2 regions of the Ligilactobacillus sp. RTP31139st1_D10_RTP31139_211217 genome follow, and region 2 is predicted to be linked to the other one. Evidence: predicted binding sites of a transcription regulator. Region 2 holds the regulator's gene; the other holds the start of a gene.
What was found. The regulator HrcA, encoded in region 2, represses chaperone genes, less so after heat shock. The targets are predictions, from matches to a motif close to TTAGCACTCNNNNNNNNNGAGTGCTAA.
Positions count from the first base shown of each region.

Region 1: the regulator HrcA is predicted to act here: its motif matches at 2,429-2,455, upstream of groES (co-chaperone GroES).

Region 1 covers NZ_JBCOAR010000004.1:141,220-145,727, reverse strand. The annotation lists gene kimA (potassium transporter KimA) at 1-284, opposite strand, end outside; gene groL (chaperonin GroEL) at 459-2,075, opposite strand; gene groES (co-chaperone GroES) at 2,122-2,406, opposite strand; gene ABT996_RS03950 (CPBP family intramembrane glutamic endopeptidase) at 2,615-3,253, shown strand; gene ABT996_RS03945 (redox-sensing transcriptional repressor Rex) at 3,292-3,921, opposite strand; gene ABT996_RS03940 (ABC-F family ATP-binding cassette domain-containing protein) at 4,091-4,508, shown strand, end outside.
Region 2 covers NZ_JBCOAR010000001.1:177,540-182,047, reverse strand. The annotation lists gene ribF (riboflavin biosynthesis protein RibF) at 1-159, shown strand, start outside; gene hrcA (heat-inducible transcriptional repressor HrcA) at 248-1,276, shown strand; gene grpE (nucleotide exchange factor GrpE) at 1,306-1,881, shown strand; gene dnaK (molecular chaperone DnaK) at 1,905-3,749, shown strand; gene dnaJ (molecular chaperone DnaJ) at 3,878-4,508, shown strand, end outside.

The DNA of each region.
Region 1 (4,508 bases), on a different contig from region 2:
TAAGCACCGCCCCCAGAAGGATAAGCATTGATGATCTGACGATACGACATCGTGATCGCAAACAATAAGAGTAACACGATCCCAGCAGCTGGTAATGCATACCAGGTCGCAGCAGCCGATAAAATAAATAATGCTGTTGTGATCTGCTCTGTCCCGTATGCCACTGATGACAACGCATCCGAGGAAAGTAAGGCCAAAGCTTTGAATTTAGTCAAAGACTGCCCACTTTCTTCAGCAGTTTTTAGCGGTTGTCCGATCAATAATCTCTTTAAATATCGATACATAAACAGAAAAACCCCTTTTAGCTAGTTAGCCATTTTGATAGCTACTGGCTGATTAGATTTTAAATTCAAAATTCCTAGGTCACTTCAAAGAGTAACAGTTGAATTTTACACCAATCTCACAAAAAAAGCACCCTAAAATTTTAGGATGCTTCAAAAAATTTTGATTTAACTTGCTTACATCATTGGCCCTTGTGGCATTTGAGTAGCTACATCATTGTTTTCTTCTGGCTTATCAGCCACAACTGCTTCAGTTGTCAACAATAACGCTGAGACAGAAGCCGCATTTTGTAGTGCTGAACGAGTTACCTTAGTTGGGTCAACGATACCAGCTTCGATCATATCGACCCATTCATCAGTAGCAGCGTTATAACCGATACCGGCTTTTTGTTCTTTAAGTTTTTCAACGATCACAGAACCTTCTTTACCAGCATTGATCGCGATTTGACGAACTGGTTCTTCAAGCGCACGTTTAACGATGTTGATACCTGTTTGTACATCGCCAGCTTCACTCAAAGCAGCGACATCATCGATCGCATCGATCAAAGCTGTACCACCACCAGGAACAAAGCCTTCTTCGACCGCTGCACGTGTAGCATTCAAAGCGTCTTCGATCCGGTATTTGCGTTCTTTTAATTCAGTTTCAGTAGCAGCCCCGACTTTGATAACGGCTACCCCACCAGCTAATTTAGCCAAACGTTCTTGGAGTTTTTCTTTATCAAATTCAGAAGTCGTTTCAGCGATCTGTTTTTTGAGTTGTTCAACACGTTCAGCGATCTGTGCTTTATCGCCAGCGCCTTCGACGATCGTTGTGTTTTCTTTTGTAACTGTTACACGACCAGCTGTCCCTAATTGATCTAAGGTCGTGTCCTTCAATTGGAGACCAAGATCATCTGTGATCACAGTTGCACCAGTTAAAACAGCGATATCTTGTAACATTTCTTTACGACGATCACCAAAACCTGGAGCTTTAACAGCTACCACGTTGAATGTCCCACGGATCTTGTTCAAAACAAGTGTTGGCAAGGCTTCACCATCAACATCGTCAGCAATGATCAACAATGGACGACCTTGTTCAACGATGGATTGTAACAATGGCAAAACTTCTTGGATGTTAGAGATCTTCTTATCAGTTACCAAAATGTATGGATTTTCAAGATCTGCTTCCATCTTGTCATTGTCAGTTACCATGTATTGAGAAAGGTAACCACGATCAAATTGCATACCTTCAACAACATCTAATGAAGTATCGATCCCTTTAGATTCTTCGATCGTGATCACACCGTCGTTACCGACCTTTTCCATGGCATCAGCTATCAATTTACCAACTTCTTCATTAGCCGAAGAAATAGATGCGATCTGAGCAATATCGCTCTTAGATTCAACTTTATGTGACATCTTGTGCAAAGCATCTACTGCAGCTTTAGTAGCCAACTCGATACCACGACGGATACCTACTGGATTAGCACCAGCAGTCACATTTTTCATTCCTTCGTTAACGATCGATTGTGTCAAAACAGTAGCTGTTGTGGTACCGTCACCCGCAATATCATTGGTCTTTGAAGCTACTTCGGCTACTAGCTTAGCACCCATATTTTCAAAATGATCTTCTAATTCGATTGCCTTAGCGATCGTTACCCCATCATTTGTGATCGTTGGAGTACCGTATGATTGTTCCAAAACAACATTACGTCCCTTAGGACCGATCGTTGATTTTACAGTATCAGCTAACTTATCTACACCAGCAAGCATCTTTGCGCGTGCATCTTCTGAAAACTTGATTTCTTTTGCCATTTCTAATTCACCTCATACGAATTAAGTTCAATGTTTACTTATATATTTATTCCACAACGGCAAGAATATCTTTTTCGTGCATTACTAAATATTCTTGACCTTCAAATTCAACTTGAGCACCGGCGTACTTGTCAAAAACGACAACATCGCCGACTTTAAGTGTCATTTCTAATTTCTTGCCATCATCAAGGATACGTCCCGTACCAACAGCAACAACTTTAGCTGTTTGTGGTTTTTCTTTAGCACCGCCGGCTAAGACGATCCCACCCACAGTTTTTTCTTCTTCTTTTTCGACCTCTAAAATTACGCGATCTCCTAATGGTTTAAGCACGTTATATCCCTCCAAATTCTTTTTAGCACTCTAACAACTTGAGTGCTAATCAATTACAACTATTACTATACTAACTTTACTTTTAAATTGCAAGCATTTTATCACTCGCACCTTAAGAGTGCTAAAATATTTTTGAAATTAGTTTGAATAAATAGCGTTAAAAACATATAATCTAACCATTGAAACTTTATAGTTAGGACCTTTATCGATGAAAAAACAGTTACAGTTAAATTCACTTGTCATCTTAAGTATCTATTGTAGCACAATGACTTTGGCGCCTTTATTATGGGTGATCTTCAAAAATGCTTGGTATTATCCAGCCGTGACCGTTTTGAATCTCATCGGTTGCGGGACGCTGCTCTACTTAGCGCACGAGTTTCCTTTCAAGGATCGTTTTTTGCGCACCCCAAAAAAGCTTGCACTTCGCCAAGAAATCTATTACATTATTTTTGGTACACTAGCGCTCGTTTTGTTGCAATGGCTCAGTTCGTATATCGAGATCAAATTTCTTGGACAGCCTAGTTATTCAGCTAATACCGGTTATCTTTTGACAGTCCTTGCCAAATATCCATATTATTTAGTAAACATCGTCATCTTTGCACCGATCATGGAAGAATTTGTTTTTCGCAAAGTCTTGTTTGCTGATCTTGGCTCTGTGATCGACCCGATCGGTGCGGCACTGGCCTCGAGTCTACTCTTTAGTTTGGCTCATCAAGACGGACATTATTTGACTTATGCCGGGATCGGACTAGTGCTTTGCTTGCTATATGCTAGAACAGGCCGTTTACGCATTCCGATCTTAGCCCATAGTTTAATGAATTTGCTTATTATTTTAAGTGCTTGGTAACAAAAAAGGATGTGTGCACCACACATCCTTTTTCATAGTTATTCAAAGTATTGTAAAAAATAGATCAAAGTCTGCAATTCATTAGTCAGATCAACATTTTGGACGCGAACATCTTTAGGGACCGTGATCCGCAATGGGGTAAAGTTCAAGATCCCCTTGATCCCAGCTGCAACTAATTCATCCGTCACGGCCTGAGCTTTATCAGCTGGAACAGTCAGGATCGCGATCTCTATTTGTTGCAATTGCAGTTGCTCTTGCATATCTTCCATCGGATAAACTGGGATCCCACTTTGGATCAATCCCGTGATCTTAGGGTCAATATCAAAAGCCGCACTGATCCGCGCGTTATTGCTCTTGTGAAAGTTATAATTCAATAGGGCGTGGCCTAGATTACCCACCCCGATCAAAGCTACATTATTTAATTTATCTTGACGTAGTGTTTTTTTGAAAAATGCTTGTAAGCTGGCGATATCATAACCATAGCCACGCTTGCCTAAAGCACCAAAATATGAGAGATCACGTCGGATCGTTGCTGGATCGATCTTAACAGCTTCAGCTAATTCAGTCGAAGAGACATGCTCCTTACCAGCATCCGCTAAAATATTGAGATAGCGGTAATAGATCGGCAAACGTTTTGCCGTTGCCTTAGGAATATTTGGGGTCACCATCTAGTTTCTCCTCTCAGATTACTCAATATGATAAATTTTAGCATAACAACTGTACTAAAAAAATTAAAAAATTGTAAATTAATTCACAATATAACTAATAATTACTGTTTTAGCGCAGTTTTAATTTTTTAACTTTGTGAAACGACTAATTACTCAAGTAGGTGAAAAAATGATTTTATTACAAGCACAACAAGTCGCGCGCCATTTTGGGGCGGATGTCTTGTTTGAAAATATCGATCTTGATATTCAGGAGCACTCCCGTATCGCTTTGGTCGGAAAAAATGGTGCCGGTAAATCGACACTTTTAAAAATGATCATCGGTGAACAAGCTCCTGATGAAGGCCAGATCGTAACTAAAAAAGGCCTAACAATGGGCTATCTTGCCCAAAATACCGGGCTTGAATCTGATAAAACGATCTATGAAGAAATGCTCAGCGTCTTTGATAAATTACGCCAAATGGAACAAAATCTCCATAAATTAGAAGCTCAGATCGCTGATCCAAATGCAGATCATGCCTCAAAAGCTTATCAACAATTGCTAAGTCGCTATGATCAACTATTACATGATTTTAAAGAGCAAAACGGCT
Region 2 (4,508 bases):
GATTTTTCGGCGATGGTCTATGGCAAAAAAGTAACGGTCTATTGGAAAAATTATCTGCGTCCGATGGTGAAATTTAATAGTATCGCTGAATTAGTCGTACAATTAGAGGATGATAAACGGCATTCTGAAGCATTACTCAATGTTCAAAATGAAAATTAGCACTCTGCTTGACAGATTGCTAAGAGTTGTGTATATTAATAATTGACTTAGCACTCCATAGTGTTAAGTGCTAAAAGAGGTGATCGTAGTGTTGAGTGAGCGACAGTTATTGATCCTTGAAGCCGTGATCCGCAACTATACAGAAGCGGGTCAGCCGATCGGATCGAAGACTTTACAACAACAATTACCGGTCCATGTGAGTTCAGCGACCATTCGCAATGAGATGGCGGTTCTCGAACAGCAAGGATATATTGCAAAGGAGCATTCAAGTTCGGGGCGGATCCCTTCACTTAAGGGGTATCGATATTATGTCGATAATTTGATGAAACCTAGCGAGCTTGATCGTGATGCTTTGCATGATATTCGCAACTCTTTTGGAAATGAATTTCAGAAGATCGATGAGATCCTAGCTACTTCAGCTAAGATCTTATCCGATTTGACAAGTTATACTGCCATTTCGCTCAAACCTGAAGCTAAAGATCTACGCTTAGAAGGTTTTAGACTTGTAGAGCTTGGCAATCAACAGGTAATGGTGATTTTGGTAACAAGTGACGGTACCGTTGAGAGTCAGACTTTTACGATGCCAAGTGGGATAAGTGGCAGTGAACTCGAAGCTGTTATCCGTCTGATCAATGATAAAGTCGTTGGTCTACCACTGAGACAGGTGATCGTCAGGCTTAATGAATGTTTGCCCCTTTTGAACCGTTACTTACATCAACCGGCTGGTTTCATTGATGTTTTTGGTAATATCTTGAACCGTGTAGCTAAGGAACAGGTTTATGTAGGGGGGAAGATGAATCTTTTGGATTTTTCCAAAGATGCCTCACTTGAACAGATAAAGTCGCTATATTCTCTAGTTGATCATACTCAAGGGATCGGCAGTTTGGTGGACTCATCTAAAGATGGGATCTCCGTCAAGTTAGGTGATGAACTACCAAGCACTTTGCTACAAAATTATAGCTTGATCTCTGCTACTTTTGATGACGGCAACCATGGACAGGGGACGATCGCGATCCTAGGTCCAACAAATATGCCATATTCAAAGATGATTGGTCTGATCACGGTTTTCCGTGATGAACTAACTAAGAGGATAAACGATTATTATCAAAAGTTTTAAATTAATTTTATAAGAAAAGGGGTGTTGATGTGGCAGAAGAAGAGATCAAAAATGCTGCAGCAGAGCAAACAGCACCGGATGAAACTGAAGTAAAGAATGATTCAGTGGATGATCCAAAGAAAGAAGAAGCTGTCGATGAAGTCACAGCTTTGACTGATCAGTTAGCTGAACTGCAAAAAAAATATGATGAATTAGAAGATCGCTACTACCGTTCAGAAGCGGAAATGGCGAATATGACTAAGCGTTTAAAAAAAGAACAAGAACAACTTCTTCGTTATGAAGGACAAGATCTAGCACGTGATATTTTACCAGTTGTTGATAACTTGACACGTGCCTTGCAAACAGAAGTTGAAGATGTTGGTTCTAAACAGCTCAAGCAAGGGATCGAGATCGTTGCAAGAGATCTCGATAAGGCCTTGCAAAGTAATGACGTGACGAGGATCGCTTCGTTAGGTGAAGAATTTGATCCGACGAAACATCAAGCGGTCAAGTCAGTACCGGTCGAAGAAGGGCAAACGCCTGAAACGATCGTCCAAGTCTTACAAGAGGGCTATATGTTAAAAGATCGCGTCTTACGTCCAGCAATGGTCGTTGTCGCACAATAATTTTGTAAAAGGGTGAATTTTTAATGTCAAAAATCATTGGTATTGACCTTGGGACAACTAACTCAGCAGTTGCTGTTCTTGAAGGTAAAGAAGCAAAAATTATTACAAATCCAGAAGGTAACCGGACAACTCCATCTGTTGTTTCATTTAAAAACGGTGAAACTCAAGTCGGTGAAGTGGCTAAACGTCAAGCAATCACTAACCCAAATACGATCAGCTCGATCAAACGTCACATGGGTGAAGCAGGTTATACAGTAGATATTGAAGGTAAAGAATACACACCACAAGAAATTTCAGCAATGATCTTGCAATACATCAAAGAATATGCTGAAAGCTACTTAGGTGAAGAAGTTACTCAAGCTGTTATCACAGTTCCAGCTTACTTCAATGACTCACAACGTCAAGCTACTAAAGATGCTGGTAAGATCGCTGGTTTGAAAGTTGAACGTATCGTCAACGAACCAACCGCAGCTGCTTTAGCTTACGGTTTGGACAAGCAAGACAAAGATGAAAAAGTTTTAGTCTTTGACCTTGGTGGTGGTACATTTGACGTTTCCATCCTTGAACTTGGCGATGGTGTCTTCCAAGTACTTTCCACAAACGGTGATACAAACCTTGGTGGGGATGACTTTGATAACAAGATCATCGATTGGTTAGTTGCAGAATTCAAGAAAGAACATGGTATCGATCTTTCAACTGATAAGATGGCAATGCAACGTCTCAAAGATGCTGCTGAAAAAGCTAAGAAAGACCTTTCTGGTGTAACTTCTGCACAGATCTCCTTGCCATTTATCACAGCAGGTGAAGCAGGTCCATTGCACTTAGAAACAACTTTAACACGTGCTAAGTTCAATGAATTGACACATGACTTGATCGAAAGAACTAAGATCCCTGTACGTAATGCTTTACAAGATGCTGGTTTAACAAATGCTGACATCGATGAAGTTATCTTAGTTGGTGGTTCAACACGTATCCCTGCAGTTAAAGAAGCTGTTAAAGCTGAAACTGGCCATACACCAAACGAATCTGTCAACCCTGATGAAGCTGTTGCTTTAGGGGCAGCTATCCAAGGTGGGGTCATCACAGGTGATGTTAAAGACGTTGTTTTACTTGATGTTACACCATTATCACTTGGTATCGAAACAATGGGTGGCGTCTTTACAAAATTGATCGATCGCAATACAACGATCCCAACATCTAAGTCACAAGTCTTCTCAACTGCCGCTGATAACCAACCAGCCGTTGATATTCACGTTTTACAAGGTGAACGTCCAATGGCAGCTGACAACAAGACTTTAGGTCGTTTCCAATTGACGGATATTCCAGCAGCTCCACGTGGTGTTCCTCAAATCCAAGTTACATTTGATATCGACAAGAACGGTATCGTAAATGTGTCTGCTAAGGATCTCGGCACTAACAAAGAACAAAAGATCACGATCAAGAGTTCATCTGGTCTATCCGATGAAGAGATCGATCGTATGGTCAAGGAAGCTAAGGAAAACGAAGAAGCTGACAAGAAGCGTAAAGAAGAAGTTGATCTACGTAACGAAGTAGATCAATTGCTCTTCCAAACAGATAAGACGTTAGAAGAGATCAAGGGCAAAGTGTCTGATGACGAAGTGAAGAAAGCTGAAGATGCACGTGATGCATTGAAGAAAGCTCAAGAAGAAAACAACGTTGAAGACATGAAAGCTAAGAAAGATGATTTGACAAAGATCATCCAAGACATGTCAGTCAAACTTTACCAACAAGCACAACAAGCTCAAGGCCAAGCTCAAGCTGATGGTGCATCTGCTAGCGACAACAACGCAGCTGATGATAACACAGTAGATGGCGACTTTAAAGAAGTCGATCCTGACGATAAATAATCGTTACAATGGCTAAATGAAAAGTCAAAGGCCCTTTGTGGACTTTGGCTTTTTATTTTTAAGCAGTTATGTTAATCTAAATTTAAGTGTAATTGCACGGCAAATAACCAATTATTTGGAGGAGAAACATGGAAAAGAATCCTTATGATGTCTTAGGTATTTCCAAAGATGCATCTGCTGATGAGATCAAGCGCGCTTATCGTAAACTATCGAAGAAGTATCACCCTGACTTGAACCATGAAGCTGGGGCAGAAGAAAAGTTCAAAGAGGTAAACGATGCTTATGAGATTTTAAGTGACCCACAGAAAAAGGCTCAATTTGATCAGTTTGGCTCGACTGGAGCTCAAGGCTTTGGCGGTGCTGGTCAAGGCTTTGGTGGCGGTTTTGAAGGTGGCTTCGGTGGATTTGACGATATTTTCAGTTCATTCTTTGGTGGTGGCGGTACTAGCCGTTCACGAACAGCACCACGTCAAGGCCGTGATCTGCAATATGAGATGAACTTGACCTTTGAAGAAGCAATTTTTGGCAAGACGACTGAAATTGAATATACTCGTGAAGAAGATTGTGACACATGTAACGGTACCGGTGCTAAACCAGGAACTTCACCTGTGACCTGTTCACACTGTGGTGGCCGTGGCTTTGTCCAAGTTGAGCGCCAAACGCCACTTGGTCGTATCATGACTCAACAAGAATGTGATGTCTGTGGTGGTACCGGAAAAGAGATCAAAGAAAAGTGTACTACATGTCATGGTTCCGGCC